DNA from 2 places in the Shewanella sp. Choline-02u-19 genome. Region 1 is predicted to be linked to the other one. Evidence: predicted binding sites of a transcription regulator. Region 1 holds the regulator's gene; the other holds the start of a gene.

What was found. Region 1 encodes LexA, which represses DNA repair genes until DNA is damaged. Its sites were predicted from a motif close to TACTGTATNNNNATACAGTA; they were not measured.
Region 2: the regulator LexA is predicted to act here: its motif matches at 3,953-3,972, upstream of dinB (DNA polymerase IV).

The regions. Positions count from the first base shown of each region.
Region 1 covers NZ_PJBE01000012.1:240,461-250,362, reverse strand. The annotation lists gene CXF83_RS03210 (GGDEF domain-containing protein) at 1-123, shown strand, start outside; gene CXF83_RS03205 (HlyD family secretion protein) at 220-1,443, opposite strand; gene CXF83_RS03200 (MFS transporter) at 1,436-1,801, opposite strand; gene CXF83_RS03195 (AraC family transcriptional regulator) at 1,949-2,971, shown strand; gene mtr (tryptophan permease) at 3,008-4,264, opposite strand; gene plsB (glycerol-3-phosphate 1-O-acyltransferase PlsB) at 4,264-6,687, opposite strand; gene lexA (transcriptional repressor LexA) at 6,989-7,609, shown strand; gene CXF83_RS03175 (cell division inhibitor SulA) at 7,606-8,118, shown strand; gene coxB (cytochrome c oxidase subunit II) at 8,570-9,902, shown strand, end outside.
Region 2 covers NZ_PJBE01000013.1:71,518-81,419, reverse strand. The annotation lists gene CXF83_RS07230 (M17 family metallopeptidase) at 1-977, opposite strand, end outside; gene CXF83_RS07225 (aminoacyl-histidine dipeptidase) at 1,205-2,668, shown strand; gene dinB (DNA polymerase IV) at 2,852-3,928, opposite strand; gene CXF83_RS07215 (methyl-accepting chemotaxis protein) at 4,393-6,393, opposite strand; gene CXF83_RS07210 (hypothetical protein) at 6,673-6,876, opposite strand; gene bfr (bacterioferritin) at 7,172-7,639, opposite strand; gene bfr (bacterioferritin) at 7,652-8,119, opposite strand; gene nqrM ((Na+)-NQR maturation NqrM) at 8,445-8,666, opposite strand; gene CXF83_RS07190 (FAD:protein FMN transferase) at 8,679-9,695, opposite strand; gene nqrF (NADH:ubiquinone reductase (Na(+)-transporting) subunit F) at 9,726-9,902, opposite strand, start outside.

The DNA of each region.
Region 1 (9,902 bases):
ATTACCATCTCTATTGGCGTCTCTGAGCATCACGGTGAGTCCACTTTTGAGCAGACGCTAAAACGAGCAGACAAAGCGCTCTATATCGCCAAAAAGAATGGCAGAGATCGAGTGTTTGCTTAGTTAACCAGAGCCTAGCCTCTTAAAGGAGGGCTTCTAAGGCGTTGAGTATAAAAGCCATGCACGGTCTCAGTTCGAAGCCCACATGGCCGACGTTTATTATAAAGAATAAAAATAGTAGATTTGTGATTTCATTCTGATCACGATACCGCGAATAATGTCCAAGAAATTAAGGAATGCGATGGGTTTGGTTCCCGAAATCCAAGCTAACCCCACAGAGCCTACGGGAATATCATAGTCACCGGTTTCGGTCAGCTTTAGCCTGACAAAATGGTGCTTATTACTGGCATTTAGCCCCGTAGTTTGCCTCACATTGTCATCAAAACCCAGTAACGATCCTTGCGACTCGCCCGTGGCTTCTACTATCCCTTCAACTTCTGCATTAAACACTTTTCCAGGGTAAACAGCCGAGGAAAATTCCGCCATCTGGCCAACTTTAACATTACGGATAGCCTGATGATTGACTCGCATTAACACATATTTTTCGTTGGTATACATCTGCATTCTAGGGGCAACGCCAACATACTGACCTTCACGCATAATGAAGTTAGTGACATAACCGTCCGCAGGTGCGTATACCTTGGTGTTGTCTAGCTTCCACTGTGCTTGCGCTACATTTTCTATCTCGCTATTAAGGTCCGACTCACGGCCTTGCACGTTAAGGTGAGACTTCTCAATATTGAGTAGCGCCGTTTGCTCAGCCGTAACTGCCTTTTCGATTTGGCTACCATAGGTGTTCACTTGTGCCATGGCAAGATCGACCGCCGTTTGTTGTTCATCCAGTAAACTCTTGGTCACTGTGTCAGGCACTACGCGATTCTGCTCAATATAGCGGGCGAGCGTTTTCTGTTTCCAATGTAGATCTTTAGTTGCAGCATGCAGCTCATTACGACTAATGCTCACATCAGCAATGGCGACATCATGTTGCTTCAGTGCTAGTTTCACATCTTCGCTGGCTAGCGACAGTGCCACTGTTGCGCTCTGTTTAGCCACCAACGTCTTATTGAGCTCAATCTGAAACGGCTCATCATCCAGATCATAGATTAACTGACCAGCCTCAATCGTTTGATTGGGTTGTACATAGATATTATCTACCTTACCTTTTATTTGGGTATTGGCAGGCCGTAACTGAATACGTGGCGATTGCACCAAAGAGCCACCCGACATGTCCATTGGGGTGTAGTTGAGCAGGCCAACCCAAACAAACATCAGCCACCCCGTTCCGCCTAAATAAGCGAAGCTTTTACTATAAGTGTTCCACGGCATGCCGACTAAACGCAGCAGGTAGATCAATAGAGCCCAAACCGCTAAACCTTCAAGCATTGGTTTGCTCCTCATTTATCTCAAGTGGCTTTATTTCTGCATTGTTATCACTCGTGTCATCGTTACTGTTTTCTCGCCAGATATCTCGCACACGGCGCAATGCTTTTTCGCTATCAACGAACGCAACAATCACCGCGATGACCCACACCCAATGCCAGACAAAGCCTATCCAGGTGAGCGCGGTAATGAGCCCTATCTGTTGGTGCTGTTTTTTATGGGCCTTATTAATAGGCATTTCATGGATCTTCCAGAAGCCAAATGCGGCAGCGGCAATTGTCAGCACCATCACGACACCTGCAACGCCATGTAAAGCGGCATCAACACCGGTATCGACGAACGGCATACTGAATAAACTCATAGGGAACTAGACCTTAAAATCGACTGATTGAAAAAGCAGTTTGCCCTGTCTATAAATTAGAACAAGCCAGAATACCTCTATATATCATTTAGCTCTATTCTATGATTCAATATGGTATCCACATTCGAAATATAGATGGTTATCACAATGGATACGGCATTTATCCGCTCTAGCTATATCGCGCCGGTTTTTAAGGGTGTTGAAGCTCACTATGGAATTAGTTTAAACGAGCTGTCGATCCCAGCTGCTCTGTTTGACGAGCGAATGGCACTCATCCCGTTTACCGAAGTATCTAAATGGTTTATACAACTAGAGATGCTAACGGGTGATACCGACTATATGGTGAAAATTCAGCATTACCTGGATATTTCCGCACTAGAGATACCGGGAAACTGGTTCTTGTCGGCGCCTGATTTAGCCCTGTGTTTTCGGCGGATTAACCATGGGATTTGTAGCTTTCATTCTGGGGCAAGCTATTATGCGCTGCAATCAGGTAACATATTGAAATGGTGCTACAACAACCCTTATGCCAAAGAAAGGGCTCGTTCACATGATTCACTGCGGGTGGCGATCACTTTGTTTAATGCCATCAAACACTTTACCGGCAATCATTACACTTTAAAAAAGCTCAAGCTCAGCGGCCCGCCGATTAAGCAAAAAGAGACTGAAGCGATATTTGGTTGCCCTGTATCTTGGAATGCCGCACAAACTGAGTTATGGATAAGTATCGACGACTTATTCAGTTCATCACCGATGGATTATTTTCCCACCGAGACGTTAACCACTTCAGTGTCACTCGCTCAGCTTGAAAGTTATTTGAACATGCCACAGCCCTCTGACCTACCCAAAGTGCTCTACGAAATGATCAACTATGCTCGCTATTATGATCTACCCACGGTGGTTTCTGTCGCAGAACTCTTTGGGATCTCAGGGCAGCAACTGCAACGGCGTTTGCTAAAAATAGGCTTTAGCTTCACCCACATATCGGGTTATATATTGTGTAATCAAGCAATCAAATACATGTTGGAAGGAAAAGATTTAGCCGAGATAGCACAACGCTTAGGCTATGCAAATGCTCATAGTTTCAGTCGCTCCTTTGCTCGCTTTAGAAAGCAAACCCCGACGCAATATATGAGCAAGATAAACCGACAAAACAAAAAGCCTCTATAAAAGAGGCTTTTTAATCATACAGATGAATGATGCTGATTAACCGTAAACGGGCAATATACCAGCCATGGCCAGTAAGTGGCATGCGCCAGTGACCAAACCAAAAATGATGATGACGACGATCAAAGGCGTGCCACCCGGCACTTTAAAACTGTCACTGTCTGCAAATATTTGTCGTGATTTATAGGCCATCATAGCAGGGACTATCGCTGCCCAAATAGTTGCCGCTAATGCTGCAAAACCAATAGCAATTAAGAACCCGTTGGGAAATAGCAAGCCCAAAATAGTTGGCGGTATAAATGTTACTGCGGCGGTCTTTAAGCGGCCTTGACGAGATTCATCAAAACCAAACAGATCCGCAAGATAATCAAATAAGCCTAAGGTGACACCGAGGAATGATGAAGCAACGGCAAGGTTGGCAAATAACGACAACATGGTGTTAAGCCAGCGACTGGCTATCACTTCTGACAATGCCCCAACCAATATGCCCATATTGCCGCCTTGAGCGATAATATCAATAAACTGACTGCGTGGAATATTACCCATGGTCGCCACTAACCAGCAGCTATAAATAACGAGTGCGATGAAGGTACCAATGAAGATGGCTTTAATAATCGTCTTTGGTTGATTACCGTAATACTTTACCAGGCTAGGCACGTTACCGTGGTAGCCAAAGCTTGCTAAGCCAAAGGGCAAAGCCGCAAGTAAATATGGCGCATAACTGGTTTCGCCATCAGGCACAAACAACTTAGTGGTATCCACATCGATCAGCAGATTACCTACGGCAATAAAGAACGTAATAATCATACCACCCAGCATAATAGTGGTAATTCTATCGACCGCTTTAGTGCTGATAATAACGATTGACGCTAATACGGCGGCAAAAATGAGTCCGGCAATACTTTGCGGTAAGTTAATCCCAAGCCCTGCAAGGCTATGGTTAACAATCGAGCTGCCGCCACTAATGTAAGCATAGGTCAAAATATACAGTACAAAGGCAATTGAGAGCCCGTTGATGATACGCCAGAACTGACCCAATGTTGTTTTCGTTAATGTGTCAAAACTCGCACCCGGTTTAAAGTGCAAATTAGTCTCGAGCAACATCAGCCCCGACACCAACATGCAAAACCATATGCCAGCCAGCATCAGCATTGAATAGCCAAACCACATCCCAGCGCCCACAACAGGCAACGAGAACATGCCCGCTCCAACAGTGGTGCCGGCGATGATCATTGCGCCGCCTAACACCGATTTTCCAGCAGACTTATTCTTGGCCGCGTTCATATGATTGGCCATTAGCTATTTTGCTCCGCATTAACACTATCGACTATTGTTTGCCTTACCAATGAACGTAGCAGTAAATTGGCTCTGTCTTTAATCCGTTTGATATCACTGCACCCTTCGCTATCCGTTAGATGACCTAACTCTTTTAATTTAACGCTGAGCGTGGCGTATAGCTTCTTGTCGTAAAACTCTGGCGCCGTAATACCGTGAAGCGCTCCCAGCCTTTGTGCAAGACGGTGGCTGTCGCGTTCAAGCTCCGAGCGTTCCATGTTCGGTTTTACTGCCAACAAATTAAACAAAATGGCGTAACGTTGCATGGTTTCGTCTATCGTGCCAGACAACAGCAGCAACTTATTCACCTTATTATCAGCAACAGTGAAATGACCATTTTCAGCCACTAAGCCTTGCGCGACAAAAATATCTAGAATGCGGTGTGTATAGGCTGCCGGATCCTCAATGCCCATAAACAGTTCCGCTTTCAGCAACGGATAAAAATCACTGACAAAGCTAAGCACATCATCACGAGTACACTGCTCTTTACGCAGCAAGCAAGCGGCAATTAGCGAGGGGACAACCATTAAATGAATAATGTTGTTACGATAATAAGTCATTGTAATTGCAATGCTATCATCGATGGAAATGATATCCCCAAGCGAATCACTTTCAATTTTAATCTTTTTCAGTTCCAGACCATGAGATACAAGGTCTTTACCGCTGCCTTCTGGTACCGATGTGTATTCGGTATAAGGCAACTCTTTTAATAACGTGAGATAAAGGTCCAACTGCTTTTCTAGCTGGCTACGCTCTAACGCATTTTGCTCAGATGCTAGCAAAACTAAGCTGGTTAACGTCACTGCACTTACCGCAGCAGCATCGTTAATGTTAGTCATCACCTCTCTGGCTAACTTGTTCACCGCTGGTGTAAACCATGGTTGCTTTTGTTCTGGGTCTTGGACGATATCTTCACGCCACGTTGGCACTTCATCGTTCAAGAAATTGTGTAAGGTAATTGGCTTACCAAAATTCACATAGCCTTGGCCGAAATTACCTAACTTTCGAATCGCACCAAACACTTGCCAAACCGACTCTTTCTTCTTCTTTTTACCACTTAATTCTTTGTGATAAGTCGCCACTTCCATTACATGGTCATAACCAAGATAAACCGGCACTAAAGTGACAGGACGTTCAACACCGCGCAGTACACTGTTAAGCGTCATGGCGATCATGCCTGTTTTAGGGGCCAATAAACGACCTGTGCGTGAGCGGCCACCTTCGGTAAAGTACTCAACCGGATAACCCTTAGTAAAGAGTTGATCGAGGTATTCACGGAATACCGCGGTATAGAGCTTATTACCGCGAAAACTTCGGCGAATAAAGAATGCGCCACCACGGCGGAACATAGGTCCTGCTGGCCAGAAGTTAAGATTAATGCCGGCAGCAATATGCGGCGGCACCATGCCTTGATAATAGAGGATGTAAGACAGCAACAAATAATCCATGTGGCTGCGATGACACGGTACATAGACGATTTCATGACCATCATGGTGCAACTGACGAACCTGCTCCGCACCCTTAATATTGATACCTTTATAAAGCTTATTCCACAACCAAGTAAGAAAACGCTCGGTAATACGCACTAAGCTATCGGAGTAATCCGCCGCGACTTCATCTAGATACTCCATCGCTTTTGCACGCGCTTCTGATTCGGAGATTTTTTTATTTGTCGCTTCTTCTTTAATGGCTCGGGTAATTGATTCTGACTTTAGCAAAGCATGGAACAGAGCTTGGCGCTTAGGCAGCTGAGGCCCAGTCATTACTTTACGTTGACGCTGAAAATGCACTCGCGCGACACGGGCTAGTTTTTGTGCGATGCGCTTATCAGTACCATGTTCGTCTGCCATATAACGCAGAGAAACAGCATTAGAAAACTGCACAAAGTTGTGTCGACCGAGAAACAAGATCATCAAGCACTTGCGTAACCAAGTCGGATTTTGACGCTCCAACACAGCAGCGCGCATGGTGTCGTCTTCTTTGCCTGGGGTTCGTCCCCAATAAAGACTCACAGGAACTAGCTGAATATCTAATTCTTCATTTTGCTTATGCACACTCAATAGGCGCTTAAAGCAATGCAAATACTGTTCGGCACTTTCTCTTTCGCCAAATAGAGGCTTGCTACCTTCAAGGCAGACAACGCGCGGCGCAGTCACCCCATTAACCTCTAAGTCATTATATGGGCTAGGTAAACCGAATTTACCGGTTATCTCACTAAGAGCTGCTATGTCACTAACAGATTCTGTTTTCATGACATAAACGAGTGGCTTGCTTGGATCGAGATTGAGGTCTTCAAAAGGATCATGAGGCACTACAATAGTGTGCACGAGCTTTTTTTGGATCCAGCGTAATGATTTAAACCAAAGAGAGTCTTTTTTCGACATGATTCGCTTGCAGTATAGTCGCTTCTAATAACCCCGTAGAATACCAGAATTTCGGAGCGTTTGCGCAATTGCTTTATAATGGCACTCGGAAACATTTGCGTATTTATAGAACAATGACTTAAGCCATCATAAGTCTATGTATATCCTGCCTATCAGGATTAAATCTCGTTCATCCCTCCTTAATCTCTCAGCCCCACCCTAGTGCTAATAAATTCAACTTTAACATAAATTTGGTTAATACTTGCGCGAACAGAAATACTGTATATACTGACAGTTACTGTATGGAAAGACAGGCTTAATAATGAGACCACTTACACCACGTCAAGCTGAAATTTTAGAGCTAATTAAACGCAATATTACAGACACAGGTATGCCACCCACCCGTGCTGAAATAGCCAAACGTTTAGGCTTTAAATCTGCCAATGCAGCCGAGGAGCACTTAAAAGCTTTAGCGAAGAAAGGCTGTATTGAGATCATGCCAGGTACCTCTCGAGGAATTAAGTTAATTCAAGATGATACCGAAGATGCCGACCTTGGTTTACCGCTTATTGGTCAAGTGGCCGCAGGTGAACCTATTCTGGCTCAAGAACATGTAGAGCAACATTATAAAATTGATCCTACCATGTTCCGCCCGTCAGCCGACTTCCTGCTTAAAGTACGCGGTGACAGCATGAAAAACATCGGCATACTTGAAGGCGATTTGCTTGCAGTGCATAAGATCCAACATGCAAGCAACGGTCAAGTTGTGGTGGCACGAGTAGAAGATGAAGTCACGGTTAAACGCTTTGAAAAGAAAGGCAATAAAGTTTATTTACATGCTGAGAATGAAGATTATTCACCGATAGAAGTTGATCTGGCAAACCAAAGCTTAAGTATTGAAGGTTTAGCCGTTGGCGTGATCCGTAATGGAGATTGGCAATGAACAAATTATTAGGTGTAAGCCCGCGTCACCCTGGCCTTTGGCAAGATATACCTGCTCAAGCTATGTCTAAAAAGGTAAATACAGATATCGAAACTATGGTATCTCACACTCAGGGGCGCACTGAATTAAAACAGATTAGTGGCCAACTTGCTCAACTGAGCCAACAAGGTCGCTGGATTGTATTAATTAGCCCACCTAATATCGGTTACAAACAGATGCTCGCTTCTGCTGGCGTCCGCATGGATAGAATCCTACTGGTACACGCAAAAGATGAATTCGAAACACTTTGGGCTATGGAAAAAGCGCTCACGAGTGGCACATCAAGCGCGGTAATAACCTGGACGAATGAAGTCGATGCACGAGACAGTAGACGACTGCAGTTAGTCGCAAAGAGTGCTCAAGCGGTGGGTATCATTATTGAAAATGCGAATGCTCACTTACCTGACAGCACAATAAATACACAGGACGAGCGGTTTAAACAAGGTTCACTGTTCGCAGCAGTCCATTAAGCAATTCTTTCTATTACAAATCTAGTCTCTAAAGCAAAGCTCCCTTAACGGGAGCTTTTTTATTACTGCTGCTAAGCAAATGAATCAAAAAGTGATCTTGATCAATATTTCAACACCAAGTAGGGTAGGTACTGATAACAACGATATATTGTTATATCCGAGCGATTTAGTCGTCGGTCTTTATGTATGGACTGTAGATCCTTAAAGAGTATATGAAGACTGAGATCGGCCTGATATATTTCAGCCGTAGGTGCCAGTGTGGTTACACTAACCAGTATTAAAATACTGAAATTATATAAAGTCTAATCGATAGTCGAAACATAACGACACGATGGATAAACCACTCGCGCACTTTGAAGTCATCGTTGCTTTTTTGGGAACTGAAGAGTTTACATAGAGCAGAGACTTACTGTGTGACTCTTCTTTGTCTTGTTGACAGAGGAGAAGTCTAGTGAAGCAATTGTTGTACTGTGTGTTGGCGCTAATATTTTCGCCTACACTGTTTGCATCAGAAATGCCGTTTAATATGACAGAAGGCGTGACGGAGATCAGTGGTAAGGTTTATAACCTCCATATGATTATCCTTTATATCTGCTGTGCTATTGGCATTGTTGTTTTTGGCGCAATGATTTATGCCATGATCAACCATCGCAAATCAAAAGGCGCAGTCGCCGCCAACTTTCATGAAAGTACTAAAGTCGAGATTTTATGGACTGTAGTGCCTTTTATTATTCTTATAATCATGGCTATTCCCGCAACCAAAACCTTGATTGCAATGGAAGACCCCAGTAATGCTGACCTCACCATTAAAATAACAGGTTCGCAGTGGAAGTGGCATTACAGCTATTTCGATAAAGACGTTGAGTTTTATAGCTTAATGTCGACTCCTAGAGCACAAATAGAGGGCACCGAAGCTAAAGGTGAACACTATTTGCTTGAAGTAGACAAACATCTCGTATTACCCATTAATCGTAAAGTACGCTTTTTGATGACATCTGATGACGTTATCCACTCATGGTGGGTCCCGGCTTTTGCTGTCAAAAAAGATGCTAACCCCGGTTTTATCAATGAAGCTTGGACACGAATTGATAAGCCCGGTATTTATCGTGGTCAATGCGCTGAATTGTGCGGTAAAGACCACGGATTTATGCCGATTGTTGTCGAAGCGCTTTCAGAAGCAGACTTCGATAAGTGGTTACTTGCCCAGCAGCAACAAGCTAATAATGCTGAAGCTGAAGCAGAGGCCGCACTTTCGCAAACCTTAACCATGGACGAACTCATGGCTCAAGGTGAGCAAATCTATCTCGCTCAATGTGCTGCATGTCATCAACCCAATGGTGCAGGTCTGCCTGGCGTATTCCCTTCTCTTATTGGCAGCCCAATTACCACCGGCCCCGTCGGCGCCCATGTCGATATCGTCGTCAATGGTAAGCCTGGTACTGCTATGCAAGCATTTGCTAAACAGCTGACTGCAACTGAAATTGCTGCCGTGGTGACTTTTGAGCGTAATGCTTGGGGCAATAACTCAGGCGATACAGTTCAAGCCGCGGATGTGAGCTCTGCTAGCGCGAGTTCAAGCCCAGCTGCATCCAGCGATCCCAACACCGTAATCCCGGTCACTTTACCTGCCAGCTTACCTGAGGCAGAACAAGTTAAAGCTGTGGCTTTAGATGACTTAACAATGGATGAGCTTATGGTCATGGGAGAGAAAGTCTACATGACCAGTTGTGTTGCTTGTCACCAAGCGGCAGGAACGGGTTTACCCGGCGCCTTTCCATCGTTAG
Region 2 (9,902 bases), on a different contig from region 1:
TCATCGGTGACAAACGCTTCGCTACCAATACTATTTCGCACTAATCCTAACTCAGCAACAATGCGTATGCCTTTAGGTTTAAGCATACTCACGGTTTTCATTAAGCCCGCAACGGCAGCAGCGCCACCTTTATCTCGACTCATGCCAGCCATTCCACCAGCAATCTTTATATCAGCACCGCCAGTGTCGTAAATAACCCCTTTACCTGCAAATAGGAAGGTACGCTGAATATCGCCTTCACCGACATATTCAAGCTTTAGCACCCGGGGTTGATGTCTTAGCACCGCAAAAGATGAACGGCCAACTGCACATAACAGCGGGTAATCACGCTCTAGAATATCTCTGTCTTCTACAACAGATATTGTTAAGCCACTATCAGTAAACGCTGCCAAACAATAATCAGCAAAAGCGGGTGCTGACATACGCTCGGGTTCGGTACCACATAGATCTCTCGCAAGAGTACGACCCTCTTCAATCGCGGTTAACGTCGCAGCATTATGCGTATCACTCAATAAACCAATGCACTCTAACTCCTCATCCGCCCCACCCGCTTCTCGCAGCTCTAACGCTTGCCATAGTTCTTGACCACATGCTAACGCAGCAACTTCGCCCGATTTTTGATAGCGTGCATCAGCGATACCATTAACCAGCAATAACGGCCGTTTTGCCCCCGCCTCTTTGGCGACTCTAATACCACTGCGTGCGGCATCGGCAAAGACGCGGACATCTTCATATTCATCAGCAGCTTTTTTCACTGGCGCAATCACTAAGCGTCCACCCGCCATACCTGGCGCAAACAACAATGTCACTGACTTGCCGACACGTTGATCGACTTTTTGGCCATGATCAGCCAGCATTGCTACTTCATCTACTTTTATCGATTTAAGATCCGCGGAAACCACCACCAGCGCATCCCAACCGTTACCTTCAAAAATTGCCTCTTTATCGACAACATCAACAAATTTTACAGCAGTCATAACCCTTCCTTTTTATTTTTAATTGTTGGCATTATTGTCCTATTGAGCGCAGATTACCAACGACTTAATAGTGCTTAAAAACTGATCTGGCAACTTCTGCTGACAGTCATCTGGTAAAGCGGCGTAAACCCCTCTTGCGCAAACAAAGACTATGGTAGAATATTGCCATTTTCAGCCTCCAGCGCACCAGCGCTCTAGTGATAATTTTAGATATAGAGGAATTTTCTGTGACCGCACTAAACCAGCTACAACCACAAGCACTATGGCAATGGTTCGAACAAATCTGTGCCATTCCACACCCTTCAAAGCATGAGCAAGCGTTGAGTAAGCACATTCGAGCATGGGCAAAAGACAAGCAGCTTTCCGTTATTGAAGATAAAGTGGGTAACTTGATCATCAAAAAACCTGCAACTGCGGGCATGGAAGATCGTAAAATAGTGGTACTGCAAGCCCATATAGATATGGTTCCACAAAAGAATGCCGACAAAGTGCATGATTTTGAAAAAGATCCTATCGATGCTTACGTTGATGGTGACTGGGTTAAAGCGAGAGGCACTACGTTAGGTGCTGATAATGGCATCGGTATGGCTTCAGCATTAGCGATTCTCGGCGCTAATGATATTGCCCATGGTCCACTTGAAGTCTTATTGACTATCGATGAAGAAGCTGGAATGACAGGCGCATTTGGCTTAGAAGCTGGCACACTTGAAGCTGAAATTCTTATCAACACAGACTCTGAGCAAGAGGGTGAGATCTACATGGGTTGCGCCGGCGGCGTTGACGGTCAAATCAGTGTTCCTATGGTGTGGCAATCTCCAGAGCCGACTAACTCGAGCTTCACGTTATCGTTAGCAGGTCTTAAAGGCGGTCACTCGGGGGTTAACATTCATTTGGGTCGCGGTAATGCGAATAAATTACTCGCTAGATTCCTATTCGATCATAGCGATGAGCTTGCACTTGAGCTAACTAACTTCACTGGTGGTTCACTACGTAACGCTATTCCGCGTGAAGCACAGTTTAGCTTTATGATCCCAGCTGAAAACGTGACAGTGCTGCAGCAACGTATAGCTGAGTTCCAAGCTTTAGTTCGCCAAGAGCTAGCGATTGCAGATCCTGACACTACCTTGACATTGACTGAGATCCCAGCCGAAACAAAGGTGATGAGTGAAGACTCACAACAGATCTTAATTGATATCCTCAATGCCTGCCCTAACGGCGTAGTGCGTATGAGTGACGAAGTTGCAGGCGTAACAGAAACCTCGCTTAATGTCGGTGTCATCAGTACTGAAACAGATTCTGTTCAAATACTTTGTCTTATCCGTTCATTAATCGACTCTGGCCGCGAAGAGATAGAAGGCGTATTAACCTCTTTGAGTAATCTTGCGGGTACCAACGTTGAATTTAGCGGTGCTTATCCTGGTTGGAAACCTGACAACAGCTCACCAGTAATGGAAAGTGTCCGGGCAACGTATGCCGACATCTATAAAAAAGAGCCAACGATTATGGTGATCCATGCAGGTCTTGAGTGTGGTTTATTTAAAAAGCCTTACCCTGAGATGGACATGGTTTCTATTGGTCCGACCATTCGCTACCCACACAGCCCAGACGAAAAGGTTAACATCACCACCGTTGGCCAATATTGGAAACTATTGTTAGCGGTACTTGAACGCACACCCGTTAAAGGCAGCTAAATTAGCCTGTAACCTGTGCGGTGAGTCAAACGCACAAGCTAAAAAGCCGCTAACTGTTTAGCGGCTTTTTTCGATGAGTACTTTGCAGTATTCTAACATTGACCAACAAAGGCATTAAAATAAGGCGACTAACATACTCGTTCTACAGCCCTTGTGTAAAAGTCCTTAGTTTAAACCATTTGATTAAAACCCTAAGTCCATCTGTGGAGCAACCGTTTGCACCTCATCGTCAGTCGATGCGCTAGACGCCAACCCAACGGCAACGCCTAACAAACGAATACCTCTACCTTGCTGCCTTTCCAAGGCTTGCCCTAATAACTGATAAAACAAATTAACCGAGACCTCATCGCTACGGTGCTCTATGGTAGTTTGTTTAAAATCATCAAACTTAAGCTTTACCACTTGTTTATGAATGGTACGCTTTTTGGCACTGCGACCCACTCTGGCCCCTAACTCTTGAATCAGTTGCGGCATAACGGCTTTACACTGCTCTAATGTATGTATGTCTTTGGCTAATGTTGTTTCTACCCCAACTGACTTACGTTCTCTGTTCGACGAAATACCACGGGTATCTATACCTTTTGCCCTTTCTATCAACACAGAACCAAACTTTCCAAATCGCTCTACTAGCTTATTATCCGGATAGGCTTGCACATCACTACAGGTATGTAGGCCGATATCAGCTAACTTTTTAGCGGTGACTTTACCTACCCCTGGAATTTTAATCAGTGGCAGTGTTTTAACGAACTCTTCAATCATTTCAGGACGGATAACATATTGGCCATTAGGTTTATTAAGATCGGATGCTATTTTTGCTAAAAATTTAACTGACGCTATTCCTGCGGAGGCTGTAAGCCCCGTTTCCAGAAAAATATCTTGCCTGATGGCTTCTGCAATACGCGTGGCAGAGCCTTGGCAATGAGGGCTGTCAGTCACATCGAGATAGGCTTCATCTAAAGACAGTGGTTCAATAAGACTGGTATATTTAGCAAACACCGCGCGAATTTGACTGGAAACGTCTTTATATACCTGCATCCTGCCAGGCACTAAAATGAGATCAGGGCAAAGCTTGAGTGCATAACCTGATGCCATTGCTGAGCGCACGCCAAATTTTCTGGCCTCATAGCTACAAGTACTGATAACACCACGGCGATCACTCCTTCCCCCCACTGCAATGGGCTTGCCTCTCAGCTCTGGAAAATCACGCATCTCTACTGCAGCGTAAAAGCAGTCCATATCGACATGAATTATTTTTTGCAATCTTAAGCCCTCTACAGAAGATATTACTGTATATAAAAACAGTACTCAAGCAAAGTTAACTAAATAGTGCTTTCAGCGGCAGTGGATACGTATTAATGGCTTATGATTGGATCAAAAAAAGGAGCCAATGGGCTCCTTTTTTGGGTTTAATCTCGAGCTTTATCTCATGCTCAATACTGCAGAGTACTAGGGGCTATTGATCTTTCGAGCTTGGTTTTTGTTCGAATTCAATGCTTTTAGTACAAGGCTTGAGCGATGCTGCTTAGCTGGCTAAGCGAAAAGCTCGTAACGCATTCTAGTCATAAAGGACTAAAATCACTGAAACGAACCCGAAGGGCCGCGCTTCTTGGCCATTTTTACTGTGTTGTAAGTTATTTGTGGAGAATGACTAAACGACATAACCTCCGCCTTGTCAAAATCGCCAATAAACTGCGGCAAAAACAACTGTGAAAGATCAACTGCCCCTAGATTTTGAACTGCTTAATATTACTCGACAATGACTCTGTTACCCGAGCAAAACTGTCAAAGTTACGTGATAGCTCTTCGCTTGCCGCCAAAGAATCATCTGATAAAGCACGAACATTTTCAACATTGCATGCCACCTCTTCAGCAACCACCGCTTGTTGGCCAACAGCCGCCGATATCTCGATGGTTTGCTGCTGAATAGCGCCAATAGCACCGGTAATGCTATCGAGCGCCAGCTCAACTTTAGCGGTGAGATCCTGACCAATATTAGCCTGCTCGACTCCCGCTTCCATCACTTGCTCAGCTTCATTAGCATTTTGCTGTAGCGTCTGAATAATCTCTTGGATGTTCGCGGTTGAATCTTGAGTGCGCGAGGCTAATGTGCGCACCTCATCAGCTACAACCGCAAAACCACGCCCTTGCTCACCAGCTCTTGCAGCTTCAATAGCAGCGTTAAGTGCTAACAAGTTGGTTTGTTCTGCAATGCCTCTGATGACATTGAGGACTTCACCTATTTGCTCAGAGCGGGTGCGTAATTGCTTAACCACTTTAGCGGCTTCAATCACCTGCACCGATAAAGACTGCATACCTTGAGTTGCTTGCGCAACGATGGCTCCACCCTCTATCGATTCAGCTTGTGCCTTATCGGCAAAGTCGCTAGCACGTTGTGCACTTGCTGCCATCTCTTGGCTAGTATGCGCCATCTCGGTGGCAGCAGTTGCAACAGAGGCTATCTCCGCTTTCTGCTGCGCGACGGAGTTAAGCGCTCGTTCGCTGACTTCAGACGCAGCTGAAACGCCGTGTTCAACTTCTAAAGTTAAGTCTCGAGTATCTTGTAGCATTCCCTGAACTTTTGCGGCGAATCGATTGAATGCATCACCCAGTTGTCCAAGTTCATCCTCTCTGTCCATTTGGATACGCTTAGCTAAATCATTATCGCCTTCAGCAATATCTTCCATCGCTCGCAGTAAGTTATTGATCTGTTTTCTAAACGGAAGCAACATTCCCCACACCGTTACACCGACAAAAAGCATGATCAAACAAGAGAGTAAAATTGAGTTGATAATAGCATCGGTCACTGGAGCCTCAATGACCGCCGTTGGCAACATGAACGCCAAATGCCATTTCTGTTCGGGGAAATCCCCCCCCACTTCCACAAAACTCACTCTTTGCTGCTCACCTTTAAAAGTGACTTCGGCAAAACCAGAGGTTTGTGATTGCATTTGTTGGCTTAAGGTACTAAAGCCTTTGGTGTCTCTAAATTGGCTATCCACTTTTTCAACATCAGAGCCAGGTGGGAATTGTTCAGTAAAACCAGGAAAGTAGACCAATTTACCCGCATCGGTAATTAAGAAGGCTTGGCCTGATCCTTGGTATTTAATCGGCGCTAGTAGTTCACTACCTATGGTGTCGATTAATATGTCCATCCCCCCAATGCCGATAAACCGACCGGATTGATCTTTTACAACTGTTTTCACTGTTGCCGAGATTGATCCGTCGTTAGCATCTACGGCTGGATCACCGACAAACATGCCGTTTTGATCAATCGCTTCTTGCCACCATGGGCGCTTGTTAGTGTAGTACTCACTATCGTTGTAGCGACCATTAAGGTCAAAGTACTCAAAGGTATTAGCGGAGCCGAAAAACACCGACTTAATGTCGCTGTCTTTATCTGAGAAAAATTTAAAGTAGTCAACAATAGCTTGGTATTGTTTATCTGAAGAGAGGTCTCTTGAACGACTATCATATTTACCGAACCATTCTAACACCATAGGATCAGCAAAGACGGCGTGGATCAATTGACCTTTAGCGACAAAATAGCTGCGAACTTCGTTAGATTTAAGTTGTACTAGACCGCTTAGGTCGTTGTCGATTTGCTGACGGGTACTGGCACTTTCATTCTTAACTAAGAACAATGCAACGAGGGTAAAAAGTACCGCCAAAGCCCCAACAATTGCCACAACTAGCTGCATACTTAGCGAGCGTTTAAACCAATGCATCCTATATCCCTTTATAATTATATTTTTTTAGGAATAATGAATTTAACAGAAATTTGACAAGATTAAAGCACAAAGTACAACATTAATTACTAGCAGCTTAATTAGGAGCTAACTGAGAACGAAGAGGATTAATCGCGGTAGCCAATAACATTAGCTAATGATATGCAAGTGAAAAACTATGATATCGTTTGTTACTGTGTAATAGCAGAACAAGATGTTTTAACAAAAAATTTGGACAGTTCTAGCACTAAACAGAGCACAATTGAAGAGACCTAAAGATTAAAATAGAGTTGTCAGCATTGACAGCTCATCTGCAGAAAGAGCAGATTTAGTCGTGTTAGCTTTGTGCATTGCCTGTGAACGACGATTTCCAGACTGAGCCAACTCAAGTTGTTGCTCTAGTCGTTCAATCTTACCAAGAAGACGTTCGATTGTTAGCTGATTTTCACTTTCGTATGTGTTGCTATTGCCTGTAATCATCATAATCTCTCCTTTCTTCTCAAGTTGTGTTCACGTTTTCTATTAAATTAACTATCGAATTAATCACACTACTGGACTTTAATATTAGTCTAAAAAACCAACAACGCCACTAATTATGGTATTAAATTTGAGAATAATAGTAACTTAGAGAAGCTGAATATTCACTGTACAGCAGTGGATAAACCACAAAGATGGGCAATATAAAAGTCTAGGCAATAACGATAGAGAGCATTAGGCACCATCACTAGTCGAAGCTCAGGTGCCTACTAAGTCATCTATCTATTGTAAAAATAGCAGGCTACATTTTACTTTGTAGATAATTAGGTAAACCGACTTTATCAATCAGGCCTAACTGTTTCTCTAACCAGTACATATGGTCTGATTCGGTCTCTTCGAGCAAAACCTCTAAAATCTCACGACTCTGGTAATCTTTTTTCTGTTCGCATAATGCAATTGCCACACGCAAGTTATCAGCGACTTGATACTCGTATGCTAAGTCATTCTTGAGCATCTGTTCGGTATCTTTTCCGATATTGAGCGGCTCACGACTGGCAACATCAGGAGTGCCTTCTAAAAACAAGATACGTTGCACTAGCTTCTTAGCATGTTCACGCTCATCATCAGATTCATGAGAGATCCGTTCATGCAGTTCATTCAGGCCCCAATCTTCATACATCAGTCCATGTACGAAATATTGATCCATTGCTGACAACTCACCGGTGAGCAGTTTGTTTAATGTGTCGATAACCTCTTTATTGCCTTTCATAAAAGTCTCCGGTTAGTCCATTTTCGATTGTAAGTAGTTTTGAATGCCTGTCAGTGAAATAAGCTCTAATTGGGCTTCAAGCCAATCCAAATGCTCCTCTTCATCTTCTAACAGATCTTCTAACATGTCGCGGCTGACATAGTCTGCTGACAGTTCGCATAGAGCAATTGCTTCTCGCAATGAAACAAGTTGCTCTTCTAGCATCACTTTGTCGCATTCCAACATCTCTTGGCTATGCTCACCAATACGGATTTTGTCTAATTGCTGTAGGTTTGGCAGTCCTTCAAGGAACAAAATACGTTCAATAACCTTGTCGGCATGCTTCATGTCTTGGATTGATTTTTTGTAAGCTTTTTCATTTAGCTCACCCAATCCCCAGTTTTTAAACATTCGGGCATGGAGGAAGTATTGGTTGATTGCGGTCAGTTCACTGGTCAGCACTTTATTTAACTGGCTAATGACCTTGGGTTGTCCTTTCATCTGCTCATCCTTAGTAAAATTGATCTATATCAATAACCACAGCCTAGAGCAAAAAACATACAAAAACAAATTAACCTTATATTTCAGTTCTTTATGAAAGGTAACCATTATCATTAGCACTACAATTCCTAATTAGCGCGCACGTCGTTAATTCTCGATTTTATCGAGCAAAACTAGTGTATTGAATCGGGAGAGCTGTGAGTTTACCGATCTTTAAAGTGGATGTTCAGCTGTTAGATAGCAGATAAAAGTGTCTAGCGCTAACAATAAAAGATATAAAAAAGGCCCCTCAAGAGGAGCCTTAATAACCGTCGTCAACACGAACTTAGATAATTCTGTTCTGTTCTAGTTTTTCGCGACGTTCTTGTTCAGCCATTTTGGCCTTACGTTTATCACATGGATCATCACAATCACATGCTTTCTCAATTCCTAGCGCGCCTAGACCACCGCAGCTTCCTGCCACCACCTGTCTCTTAACAAGATAGCCTATCGACATTAAGAAAAAAAATGCGAGTAACGCGACAAATGCCGCTATAAATGTGCTCATATTCGACTCCAACTACTGAGTGACGAAAGGTTTAAAAGCCTCACTATAAAAAACTTTAAAGCCATCTTCCTGCTTTTCTATTAGCATTATCGCAAGATGCTCGCGATTAGCAAGTTCTAGTGACGCCTGAGTCCCTAAAACCATCATCGCAGTAGCGTAACCATCAGCAACCATAGACTCGGCATGCAGCACAGTAACAGATGCTAATTTGTGGTCAATTGGGTAGCCACTTCGTGGATCAATTAAATGAGAGAAGCGTTTGCCCTCCTCTTCATAATAGTTACGATAATCTCCAGAAGTTGCCATTGCCATATTTTCAAGTGAAATAACTTGCTGAATACCACTGCTGGTATCACCTGGTTGCTCTATTGCAATACGCCACAAAGAACCATCAGCTTTTGTTCCACGCAGGCTAATCTCACCACCAATCTCAACCAAATAACCCATGGGTTGATACTTGTCTAATAGTGCAGCTATTTTATCAACACCAAAGCCTTTTGCAATCGAAGATAAATCGACATATAGATCAGGATTTTGCTTACTCATCTTATTGCCGTTTAACGATAGATACTCTATGCCTGTACGGCTTTTTGCATCGTTTATCATCTCTGCTGACGGAATAGTCGTTGGCCGTTTATCGGGTCCAAAGCCCCACAAGTTAACAAGCGGGCCTAAAGTAATATCAAGCGCGCCATCGGTAATCTTGTAGAGCCTAAGTCCTTCTGCCACCACTTTAGCGGTATCAGCAGAGACTTCCATCTGTACATTACGTGTCAGTTGATTAAATTGAGACAACTCAGAACTTGGTCGGTAGGTTGACATTTGATCGTTCACTTTTTCAAGTGCCATATCAATTTCAGCCTGCAAGAGTTGAACATCTGGTAGCAACTCGCTGCGCACAACTTTAATATGATAAGTTGTGCCCATTGTGTTACCAGACAGTGAAATTACTTCAGTAGGTTTACTACATCCTGAAATAAAAAAGGCTAACCCGATAAGGGCCAGCCAGTTTACTAAGGTCTTAAACATTATGACCTAGATCTCCAATTAGAGAGGGGGTTAGCCACCGAAGTCATCGAGTAGGATGTTTTCATCTTCGACACCAAGATCTTTAAGCATGCTAATAACAGCAGCGTTCATCATTGGTGGGCCACACATATAGAATTCACAATCTTCTGGTGCATCATGATCACGTAGGTAGTTTTCAAACAACACGTTATGAATGAAGCCTGTGTA